DNA from 2 places in the Mesorhizobium sp. Cs1299R1N3 genome. Region 2 is predicted to be linked to the other one. Evidence: riboswitches for the same ligand, from Rfam matches in the RefSeq annotation. Region 2 holds a riboswitch; the other holds the start of a gene.

Region 1 (6,027 bases), on a different contig from region 2:
CCTGATAGCCAGCCTGGTTCGGCCACTACATCGGAATCGGTGAAAATGACGATATCCCCGTCCGTTGCCAATATGCCGTTGTTTTTTAGATCGTAGTATCGGCCCCCGGGGGAAGCGGTAAAGATCAGATCGGCAACTTGTTCCAGCTGTGGCGCTACCGCCCTGACGTCGATACGAAGCGATCCAGCGTCGGCGTCCGTGCCGCCGTGAGAGATAACAACCTTGGGTCTGTGCAAGCCGGCTGAAGAAACCGTGGTGATTTCACGTGCCAAGGCCTTCAGGCCAACGCCGACTTCGTCCCAATCGATGGACTTGGCGTTCTCCATCTCCACCACGAGGGAATATGTTGTGTGTGGTTCAACCATTTCCGCATGGACCATATCGCTGCGTCGCACTGGCGATAGTCCCTGCAAGTCGGCCTAAAGGCAACCCTTTCAAGATCACGCGGGGATGTTTCCCAACAATACTGACGATCAGCCACCTCCACCAAATCGGGACCAAAGGGAACCGCGAGTGCGGTCAACCGGGAATCTTGAAGTGTCTGAATATTGCGCCAAGAAACGCTGCCGCCATTCTACATTGACGGTGTCTCGTTGAATTGCGAGGCCGGACGCAAAGCCAAATCCGACGTCACGGCCAAGCTCGGCGTCAACGAGACCAGCGATTTTCTTAAGATTGGTCTGCGGGTCTTGCAAAAGATCCTCATATGTCAACGACAGGAAAGGCACACCGTTTTTTGCAAACCAGAGATCCCAAACCAGATTTTCCAGCACAAGTTTATCAAGCGACTGTGCGATCGCCGCGCCGTCGTAACGTGGCGCGTTATTGGCGGTCTCGGTAGAACGGAATCGGCCGGTCTGACGGGCGCGCGCCCAGGAGATTGCCTGGCCAAGGAGATCGCGGCGCGTCAAACGGACATAGCGCAATTCTGGGAGGGTGGCTGGTAAGTCGATGGTTTTAGCCACTTGGGAAAATTGGCTGGCAAACAGTTTGGCTGCGTAAATTCCGGAAGCGGATCGCCCATCCCTCAATGCCCGCAAGACTTGGGCGCGGGGATCGCGAGGATAGTTCGGCAATTCAAGAAGACGGCGGCCGCCGAACCACTCCAACGGGTTGCCAAGCCCGGCGGCTGCCATCAATCCAGCGAGATGATTGCTGCCGCTGCGCGGTGACGTGCAGACCAGAATTCCAGCCTTTATGCCAGACAGGAGGTCAGGTGGTATTTCAACCGGAAGAGGCCGTCTGCGAAAGAGATGCATGGCAACCACTACCGCTTCAGCAGGAACACAGCCTGCTGGCCGAAGAAATTCCAGAACCACCATGGCATCGACAGGCCGATCTTCTGGCCGTTTGCGTCGAGCGCGGTCGCCTTTTCCACCGTCGCGCCAAGCTCTTCGCACAGATTGACGAAGTCGCGGATGGTGCAGAAGTGGATGTTGGGCGTGTCGTACCAGGAATAGGGCAGATCCTTGGTCACCGGCATTCGGCCCTTGACGAACAGCGACAGGCGCACCCGCCAATGGCCGAAATTGGGGAAGGAGACGATCGCCCGATTGCCGATCCTGAGCAGTTCGTCGAGCACCAGTTTTGGATTGCGGGTGGCCTGCAGGGTCTGCGACAGGACGACGAAGTCAAAACCCTTGTCGGGATAGAATTCGAGATCCTTGTCAGCATCGCCCTGGATGACCGAGAGGCCGCGCGCCACGCATTCGTTGACGCCGCGCTGCGACAACTCGAGCCCGCGGCCGTCGACCTGCTTGCTTTCCTGCAGCAATTCGAGCAGCGAGCCGTCGCCGGAGCCGACGTCGAGCACGCGCGATTGCGGCGGGATGAGGTTGGCGACGACCTCGAGGTCGACGCGCTGGCTGCCGTTGACGCTCATGGTTTCGCCTCCTGAGTGGCGCACGACCATGGTCGGGAAAGTCCGCAACTCTTCGGGGTCATGGCTTCGCCTTTCTGTTTGGCGCATGACCTTGGTCCGAAAAGTCTGCAACTTTTCGGGGTCATACGCCCAGCCCCCTGGCGCGCGCGGCCGAGCCGATGAAGCCGTTGATGGCGGCAAACAGTTCCGGTTCGTCGAGCAGGAAGGCGTCGTGGCCGCGATCGGTCTCGATCTCGACGAAGGATACCGAGGCGCCGGCGGCGTTGAGCGCATGGACGATGGAGCGGCTCTCTTCGGTCGGAAACAGCCAATCCGACGTGAAGGACACCAGGCAGAAGCGGGTTTTGGTGCCGGCAAAGGCGTCCGCCAGCCGGCCGCCATGGTCGGCGGCGAGGTCGAAATAATCCATCGATCGTGTCATGTAGAGGTAGGAGTTGGCGTCGAAACGGTCGACGAAGGTCATGCCCTGGTGGCGCAGATAGCTCTCGATCTGGAAATCGGCATCGAAGCCGAAGGTCAGCGCTTCGCGGTCCTGCAGGTTGCGGCCGAATTTGCGGTGCAGGGCGGCTTCCGACAGATAGGTGATGTGGGCGGCCATGCGCGCCACCGCCAGCCCCTTTTCCGGGCGCTTGCCGTGCTCGAAATATTTGCCGCCATGCCAGTCCGGATCGGCCATCACGGCCTGCCGGCCGACCTCGTGAAAAGCGATGTTCTGTGACGAATGGCGCGCGCCGGTGGCGATCGGCAGTGCCGAAAAAACCCGTTCGGGATAGCTCGACGCCCATTGCAGCACCTGCATGCCGCCCATCGAACCGCCCAGCACGCAGAACAGCTTCTCGATGCCGAAATGGTCGACCAGCATCTGCTGCGCACGCACCATGTCACGGATGGTGATGACCGGAAGGTCGAGCCCATAGGGCTTTCCCGTGGCGGGGTTGGTCGAGGCCGGCCCGGTGGAACCAAGACAGCCGCCGATGACGTTGGAGCAGATGACGAAGAAGCGGCTGGTGTCGATGATCTTGCCGGGGCCTATCAGCACTTCCCACCAGCCTGGCTTGCCGGTCACCGGATTGGTGCTGGCGACATGCTGGTCGCCGGTCAGCGCATGGCAGACGAGGATGGCATTGGAACGGGCGTCGTTCAGCGTGCCATAAGTCTGGTAGGCGATCTGGAATGGCGACAGCAGCGTGCCGGCGTCGAGCTTGAGCGGCTTGTCGGGGCCGAAACGCAACAGCGGGCTCGACGGTTGGTCGGCCTCGTTGTTGGTCTTTCCTGCACGCAAAACAGCCATCACGTCTCTCTTGCTGCGCCGTGCTTTTGCGGAAATCGCTGCCGATCTCCGCGCCGCCGATGCGTTCGTCCGGCCGGTCGCGGACAATAAAAAACCGGCATTGCCTTCGCAAAGCCGGTTACGTCACGCAAACGGCCCTTTAGCGAATTGTTTAACGTGGCTGCAAGCCGACCGGCCAAATCACCACGGAACTGTCCCTGTCCTTCTAGAACTCACCCGCCTCGCCGTCAATGCCGGCGGCCGGCACCACTGCCGCCCCTCGACATTGCCTGCCATGGCTTGTATTTCCGCAGCGGCTTCCGGATGGAGGCGTTTTCGACGGATTTTGCAAAAATGAACCAGACACCTGATCAGGCACGTCCGACCCCGCGCGCGGGCATCATGGACATAGACGCCTACGTGCCCGGCAAGAGCACGGCGCCGGCCGGTGTCGCCAAGGTCTACAAGCTGTCGTCGAACGAGAATCCGCTTGGGCCTTCGCCGAAGGCGATCGAGGCCGCGCGTGAGGTCGCCGACAAACTCGACGTCTATCCCGACGGCACCGCCAGGCGGTTGCGCGAGGCGATCGCCGAGGTGCATGGCCTCAACGCGCAGAACATCATCTGCTCGAACGGTTCCGACGAGATCCTCGGCCTGTTGGCGCAGACCTATCTCGCGCCCGGCGACGAGGCCATGTTCACCGAACACGCCTTCATGGTCTACAAGATCTATATCCAGTCGGCGGGCGCCACCCCGGTGGTGGTCAAGGAGACCGACGAGCGCGCCGACATCGATGCGATGCTGGCGGCTGTCACACCGCGCACGAAAATAGTGTTCCTGGCCAATCCCAACAACCCGACCGGCACCTATGTGCCGTTCCAGGAGGTGCGCCGGCTGCATGCCGGACTGCCGAAAAACGTGCTTCTGGTGCTCGACGCGGCCTATGCCGAATATGTCCGCCGCAACGACTATGAAGCCGGCATAGAACTTGTCGGCAGCGCTGAGAACGTGGTGATGACGCGCACCTTCTCCAAGATCGGCCTCGGCGGCGCGCGCATCGGCTGGATGTATGGTCCAATGCACATTGTCGACGCCATCAACCGCGTGCGCGGCCCCTTCAACGTCAATGCGACGGCGATCGAAGCCGGCATCGCCGCGATCCGCGACCGCGCCCATGTCGAGCGCAGCGTGGCGCATAACGAGACCTGGCTCACCTGGCTGAGCGAAGAGATGACCGGGCTCGGACTGCGGGTGACGCCGAGCGTCGGCAATTTTCTGCTCATTCATTTTCCCGACGACCAGAAGCATTCGGCGGCGGCTGCTGATGAGTATCTGAGCGCGCGCGGCTATATATTGCGGGGCGTTTCAGGCTACGGCTTTCCCAACGCGCTGCGCATGACCGTCGGCACTGAAGAGGCCAATCGCGGCGTTGTCGCCGCGCTCACGACATTCCTGAAAAGCTAGAAACCATGACATCTCCGATGTTTGAAAAAATCGCGCTAGTCGGCATTGGCCTGATCGGTTCGTCGCTCGCCCGCGTCATTCGCCGTGAGGGTTTGGCTCGCCACGTCGCCATCTCGACCCGCAGCGCGGCAACGCTCAAGCGGGCCGAAGAACTGGGCCTCGGCGATTCCTACACCACGGCTGCCAGGGAAGCGGTCCGCGACGCCGATCTGATCATCGTCTCGGTGCCGGTCGGTTCGTCCGGCGCGGTGGCGCAGGAAATCGCGCCGGCGCTGAAAAAGGGGGCAGTCCTCACCGATGTCGGCTCGACCAAGGCGTCGGTCATCGCGCAGATGCAACCGCATGTGCCTGATGGCGTCCATTTCATTCCCGGCCACCCGCTGGCGGGCACCGAAAAATCCGGACCGGATGCCGGGTTTGCCGACCTGTTCGACAATCGCTGGTGCATCTTCACGCCGGTACCAGGCACCGATCCGGAAGCGCTGGAACGGCTCTCGGAATTCTGGCGCCGCTGCGGCGCCAACATCGACACGATGGACCCGCAGCATCACGACATGACGCTCGCCATCGTCTCGCATCTGCCGCACATCATCGCCTACAACATCGTCGGCACCGCCGACGATCTGGAATCGGTGACCAAGACGGAAGTGATCAAATATTCCGCCTCCGGTTTTCGCGATTTCACGCGTCTGGCCGCCTCCGATCCGACCATGTGGCGGGACGTGTGCCTGCACAACAAGGATGCCATCCTGGAAATGCTGGCGCGGTTCTCGGAGGATTTGGCCTTCCTGCAGCGCGCGATCCGCTGGGGGGACGGCGACAAGCTGTTCGACCTGTTCACCCGTACCCGCGCCGTGCGCCGCTCGATCATCGAAGCCGGCCAAGATATCGACGCGCCCGATTTCGGCCGCCAGGCGATCGAGCACCCGGTAAAGAGCTAAGCTGTTTCAGGCCAGGTCGCTGCCATCATGGCGAGCGTCTCCGCCCGATCCGGCGCACCCAGCCTGCCGCCGAAGCGCAGACATTTGAGCGCGGCGGCCGCACTTGCGAGACGCAAGGCCTGTTCGACCGGCATGGCTTCCGCCAGCCCGACCGCAAAGGCGCCATGAAAGACATCGCCGGCGGCCAGCGTGTCGACCGCCTTGATCCTCGGTGCCTCGACATGGCGGGCTGATCCAGCGCTTCGATCGAGCCACCAGGTTCCCGCCGCACCGCCGGTGACCGCGACGAAGGCATCGGTGCGGGCGGCAAGGTCGGTGCAGGCGGTCTCCGGATCCAGCGCGTGGCCACATATGATGCGGACTGCCGGTTCGGAGGCGACGATGTGCGAGGCCAGCGGCAATAATTGTTCCAGCACCGCAAGCGGCGCGGTATCGGCATCGAGGATAGCCGGCCGGCCAGCGGCGCGCGC
Region 2 (6,027 bases):
AGGTCGGCGTGCAGCCGGAATGGTTCTACAAGGGCAACGGTACCATGGCGGTCGCGCCTGGAGCGGCACTCATGTCACCGGCCTTTGCCAAGGATGCCGGCGAAGAACCAGAGATCGCCGGGATCTATGTCATCGGCGATGACGGCGCGCCATTCCGCGTCGGCTTCACGCTGTCGAACGAATTCTCGGACCATGTGACCGAGCGCGTGAACTATCTGTTCCTCGCCCACTCCAAGCTGCGCAATGCCTCGTTCGGGCCCGAAATTCTGATCGGCGATCTGCCTTCGGACATCCGCGGCACGTCACGCATCGTGCGCGACGGCAGGACAATGTGGGAGAAGCCGTTCCTGTCGGGCGAAGCGAACATGTCGCACACCATCGCCAATCTCGAGCACCACCATTTCAAATATTCGGCGTTCCGCCAGCCGGGCGATGTGCATGTGCATATGTTTGGAACGGCCACGCTGTCCTTCGCCGACGGCGTCACGACCGAAGCCGGCGACGTGTTCGAGATCGAAGCCGGGGATTTCGGCCTGCCGCTGCGCAACCCGCTGGAAATCGAAAAGCCGGTGAAGGTGGCGGTGAAGGCGCTGTGAAGCGCCAGAAGTAAAGGACGTCATCGATGGTCCTATGACAGGCTTTGACATATGGTCCCAAGTTATTTGCCAGGCGCCGTACGAACCTTTGGCTTCGCGCTCTTGCTCGCGCACGCGTCCTCCGTGGCTTATGGAGCCGCGCAGTGCAGTCCCAAATCCTATGGCGAAGCACTCGGACTTATGAAGAACCGGCTTCTAACGTCCGGGTACGCAAGCCCTCAGGTCGAATTTCTGATGCAAAACGCCGACCGGCGAATGTCCACGCTTGGCGGTGCGAAACTGAACGAAGCGGCCAAACCATGCGGGATAGACTCAGCCCGAGCCCATGTCCTCGGCTGCCTGGACAAAGTCCTGTTCCCCTTGCAAGGATCAAAGGCTTCGCTTGACGCTGCAAGGCAGACACGCAGCTGGGGTAAAACGCAACTCGCACGGCGCGAACTGCTGTTCATCGGCAGCTTCAATGCGTGTCTCGGCATTGCGAAAAAGCGCATGTTTCACGGCTAGTCGAACGTCAAACGGATGCTGAAGTCGTCGAGCCTACGGGGTCGGCTAACGTTCTGCATGGCCTCATGGCGCCAGGATCAGCGCGGGCGGAAATGCTTGGACAGCTTCAGGCCTTGTGCCTGGTAGTTCGAGCCCAGGTCGGTCCCGTAAAGCGCCTGCGGGCGCTTTAGCATGTGTTCGTAGACCAGCCGGCCGACGATCTGGCCATGATCGAGGATGAACGGCACTTCGTGGCTACGTACTTCGAGCACCGCGCGGCTGCCGGTGCCGCCGGCCGCCGAATGGCCGAACCCCGGATCGAAAAACCCGGCATAGTGGACACGGAACTCGCCGACAAGCGGATCGAAGGGCGTCATCTCGGCGGCGTAGAGCGGCGGCACATGCACCGCCTCCTGGCTGACGAGGATGTAGAACTCGTCAGGATCGAGCACCAGTTCGCCGGCGCCGCTCTTGTGGATCGGCTCCCAGAAGTCGAGGACATCCTGGGCGGCACGCTTGTCGACATCGATGAGGCCAGTGTGGTGCTTGCCGCGATAGCCGACCAGCCCATCCTTGTCGCCATTGAGATCGATCGACAGCGCGATGCCGCCGCCAGAAATGTTCGGCGGCTCGGTGGCGACCAGCATCTCGGCGCGGTGCAATTCATGCAGTTCGGCTTCCGAAAGCAGCGCGTTGCCGGTGCGAAAGCGGATTTGAGACAGGCGCGAACCGGTGCGCGCAACGATCGGGAAGGTGCGCGGGCTGACTTCGAGATAGAGCGGACCGTTGTAGCCGGCGGCGATCTTGTCGAACTCGTGGCCACGGTCGGTCATGACGCGGGTGAAGATGTCGAGGCGACCGGTCGAGCTCTTTGGATTGGCCGAGGCCGAAATGTCAGCCGGCAGGGCCAGGCTTTCGAGCAGCGGCACAATATAGACGCAGCCGGTTTCGAGAACCGCGCCTTCGGCCAGATTGATCTCGTGCAGTTGCAGCCGATCAAGTTTTTCCGAGACCTTGTGGTTGGGACCGGGCAAGAACGAGGCCCGCACCCGCCAGGCCTTTTCGCCCAATCTGAGATCAAGACTAGCCGGCTGGATCTGGTCGGCATCGAGCGCACGCGGCGACTTCAGCGCGCCGGACTGGAACAGCGCCGAAATGTCCTGATCGGGAAGAATGCCTGTCTGCCGCAAAGTCTGGCTCCGCCCCAAGACCGGTCTCCTTTGTTGCAGGTTCTTGCCGCAAAACCGCGGGGCACTTTGCGGAACCTGCCTTGGTACAAACCTCTTAATGAAGCCGGCAATTGACGCAAGCGTGGCGCGGGTCTAAAGGGTCGTTATCCCGTGGTGATTTGGCCGGTCGGCTTGCAGCCACGTTAAACAAGTCGCTAAAGGACCGTCGGGCCGCAAGGCCGTATGGACCGGTTGCGACTTTTTCGCGGCCGGTTTTTTTGTGTTTGGATAGGACGATGACGAGCAAGACGCGCAACTGGAAATCTCAGACGGCACTCGTGCATGGCGGAACCCTGCGTTCCGGCTTCGGCGAAACCTCCGAGGCGATGTATCTGACCCAGGGCTATGTCTACAAGACCGCCCAGGCGGCGGAAGCCCGCTTCAAGGGCGAAGAGCCTGGCTTCATCTATTCGCGTTACGCCAACCCGACCGTCGACATGTTCGAAAAACGCATGTGCGCGCTGGAAGGCGCCGAGGACGCGCGCGCCACGGCGTCGGGCATGGCGGCGGTGACAGCGGCGCTGCTGTGCAGCGTCAAGGCCGGCGACCATATCGTGGCGGCGCGCGCGCTGTTCGGCTCCTGCCGCTGGGTGGTCGAGACGCTGGCGCCACGCTATGGCATCGAGGCGACTTTGGTCGACGGCACCGACATTGCCAATTGGGAAAAGGCGGTCAGGCCGAACACCAAGCTGTTCTTTCTGGAAAGCCCGACCAATCCGACGCTGGAAGTCGTCGACATCGCGGCCGTCGCCTCGCTTGCCAACTCGATCGGCGCGCGGCTTGTCGTCGACAATGTCTTCGCCACGCCGCTGCAGCAGAAGCCGTTGCAGCTTGGCGCGCACATCGTCGTCTACTCGGCCACCAAGCACATTGACGGCCAGGGCCGCTGTCTGGGCGGTGTCATCCTGTCGGACAAGAAGTGGATCGACGAAAACCTGCACGACTATTTCCGCCACACCGGCCCCAGCCTGTCGCCGTTTAATGCCTGGACCTTGCTGAAGGGCCTCGAGACGCTGCCGCTGCGCGTGCGCCAGCAGACGGAAAGCGCCGGCAGGATCGCCGACTTCCTGGCCGAGCAGCCGCAGATCGCTCGCGTCATCTATCCCGGCCGCGCCGACCACCCGCAGGCTGATATCGTCAAGAAGCAGATGTCGGGCGGTTCGACTCTGATCTGCCTCGACGTCAAGGGTGGCAAGCCGGCGGCGTTCGCCCTGCAGAACGCCCTCGACATCGTGCTGATCTCAAACAATCTCGGCGATGCCAAGAGCCTGATCACCCATCCGGCGACGACGACGCACAAGAATTTGAGCGACGAGGCCCGCGCCGAACTCGGCATCGGGCCTGGCACGCTCAGGCTGTCTGTTGGCCTGGAGGACGCCGACGACCTGCTGGAAGACATCGCGCAGGCGTTGCAGGCAGCTAGATAAGCTGCTTAGGAGTGTCGTCCGCGGCGATCAGGCGCGCGACGGCGTCTCTTCCAATTCGGCCGCCTTGGTGCGGATGGTCATGGCATTGCCGCGCCAGTCGACGGCGCCGCCGAGCCAGCCGCGCGCCCAGATGGACGGGAGCATCAAGTCGCGCGCGATCATCGCCGCGACCATGCGCGGCGACAGATGCCAGCCCTTGGACAAGGCCAGCGCGCATTCCGGAAGGTAGAAGGCCGCCAACACGGCAATCGCGGTTGCCCAGAGGCTGACGCCCGCGCTCGCCGCCGCAACCAGCGTTAGCGCGAGAGGCACCGCTGCGCCGGTCAGGATTTCCGGCGCGAAGAACAGCGGAAAGGTGACGCGGCGCAGGCGCGCCCAGCGGGCCTGGCGCGACCAGATCTCGCCAACGGTACGCTGGCCGAGCGGCTGCTCGAAGGGCGCCGCGACGAGATTGACGCGCAGGCCGAGGCCGTTGACCAGCTTGGTGGCGGCGGCGTCCTCGGCTATCTCGGCGGCCAGCGCGCGAATGCCGCCATTGGCGTCCAGCATCGGCTTGTTCCACAGCATGCTCTTGCCCTGGGCAAAGCCGAGGCCGAGCGCCTCGCCGGCATACTGCCAGCGGGCCTGCAATGTGTTGAGGAAGGCGCATTCGACATCGGCCCAGAAACCCTCGGGTCGCGAGCCGATCGGTGTCGAGCAGACAAGGCCGGTGTCGGATCGCCATGCCGCCATCATGTGCTCGACATAGTCCCTCGGCATCAAGACGTTGGAATCGGCGAGAATGACCCAGTTGTGGCGCGCCGCTTCCCAGCCCTTGACGCAATTGTTGAGCTTTGGATTGGCGCTGACACGGTCGTCACCGATCAGCAGCCGGGCCGGCACCTTGGAAAACCGGGCAATCGCCCTGTTTATCAGTTTGACCACCGGGTCGTCGGCATGGGCGACGCAGAAGATCAGCTCATAACGCGGCCAGTCGAGCGCGAAGGCGCGTTCCAGCGTTTCATGCGTGAACGCCTCGACGCCACGCGACGGGACGACGATCGATACCGGTTGCGACTTGCCGGCGGGCGGGGCGATCGTACCGCGCCGTTTCAGCCGTGAGGCGGCGAGCGAAATGCTGGCGGCGTTTGAAAGGATGAGTGCGGTCGAAAGCGAGGCGGCTATGAAGGTGAGTTCCATCGAGATCTGGTCACTCCGGAAAGGCGGCCCGCATCGTGGCCGTTTTCAACAGTTCGACAGAGCGCCGAGTCGCCCGGTTCGTGCACACCACCATTGTCCTGTGTCACTTAAATGACATTCTTTGCCGGCACCTGCGGTTCAAGGCTAGGCGCGACAAGACGCGCACGTTGACCTGCTCACCGGGAGCGTCGAAAATCGTCGGATTGTTTTGGAGCCGCTCATGTACCGCGCCGTGACGCGCAACATCGAAGTGCAGGTCAGGCCGTTCTATCTCGAGGACCGTTCGGACCCCTCGGAGAACCGCTATGTCTGGGGCTATCAGATAACGATCGACAACCAGTCGGACGAGTTCGTGCAGTTGTTGTCGCGCTACTGGCACATCACCGATGGTGCCGGCAGGGTCGAGGAAGTGCGCGGGCCGGGCGTTGTCGGCGACCAGCCGGAGCTCAATCCCGGCGACAGCTATCAATATACGTCCGGCTGCCCGCTCTCGACACCGTCCGGGATCATGGTCGGACGCTACACGATGCGCAACAAGCGCGGCGAGACGTTCGACATCGCTATCCCCGCCTTCTCGCTCGATCTGCCGGGGACAAGGCGCACGGTGAACTGAGCACCGGCGGTCGCGCTGCCCCTCATCCGCCCGTCGGGCACCTTCTCCCCGTGAACGGGGAGAAGGAAAGATAGCTCACTGAGCCGCAAATTCCGCCGGATCGAAGTCGTACCGCGTCGAGCAGAACTCGCAGGCGACGTGGATGCCGCCATCCTCGGTACTGTCCTTGATCTCCTGCGCGGAGAAGCCTTCGAGAATGCCGCGGATCTTGTCCCTGGAGCATGAGCACTGATCGGCGACTGGAACGCCGCCGAAGACGCGCACGCCATGCTCGTGGAACAAGCGGTAGAGCAGCCGCTCGGCGCCGATGGTCGGGTCGATCAATTCGGTCGGCTCGATGGTGCCGAGCAAGGCCAGCAACTCCTGCCAGGAATTGTCTGTGGGATCATGGATCTCCTCGCGCGGATCACCATCCCCACCCGGCAGGTCCGGAATGCGCATGCGCTCGGGCGATTGCGGCAGGAACTGCGCCAGGATACCGCCGGCGCGCCACTGCTCGC

What was found. Region 2 has a riboswitch for S-adenosylmethionine ahead of O7B34_RS02250 (O-succinylhomoserine sulfhydrylase). Riboswitches for the same ligand answer to the same signal wherever they lie in the genome.
Region 1: it holds a riboswitch for S-adenosylmethionine, as region 2 does, so the genes downstream of both, metX (homoserine O-acetyltransferase MetX) here and O7B34_RS02250 (O-succinylhomoserine sulfhydrylase) in region 2, are expected to answer to the same signal.

What each region holds. Positions count from the first base shown of each region.
Region 1 is NZ_JAPYKQ010000007.1:231,531-237,557, forward strand. It holds gene O7B34_RS18010 (glycosyltransferase) at 1-395, opposite strand, end outside; gene O7B34_RS18015 (Stf0 family sulfotransferase) at 474-1,322, opposite strand; gene metW (methionine biosynthesis protein MetW) at 1,268-1,882, opposite strand; gene metX (homoserine O-acetyltransferase MetX) at 2,004-3,173, opposite strand; SAM riboswitch at 3,293-3,370, opposite strand; gene hisC (histidinol-phosphate transaminase) at 3,507-4,616, shown strand; gene O7B34_RS18035 (prephenate/arogenate dehydrogenase family protein) at 4,622-5,557, shown strand; gene O7B34_RS18040 (sugar kinase) at 5,554-6,027, opposite strand, start outside.
Region 2 is NZ_JAPYKQ010000001.1:479,102-485,128, forward strand. It holds gene araD1 (AraD1 family protein) at 1-596, shown strand, start outside; gene O7B34_RS02240 (hypothetical protein) at 831-1,100, shown strand; gene O7B34_RS02245 (2'-deoxycytidine 5'-triphosphate deaminase) at 1,178-2,269, opposite strand; SAM riboswitch at 2,410-2,487, shown strand; gene O7B34_RS02250 (O-succinylhomoserine sulfhydrylase) at 2,545-3,735, shown strand; gene O7B34_RS02255 (ceramide glucosyltransferase) at 3,763-4,914, opposite strand; gene apaG (Co2+/Mg2+ efflux protein ApaG) at 5,135-5,527, shown strand; gene O7B34_RS02265 (Hsp33 family molecular chaperone) at 5,603-6,027, opposite strand, start outside.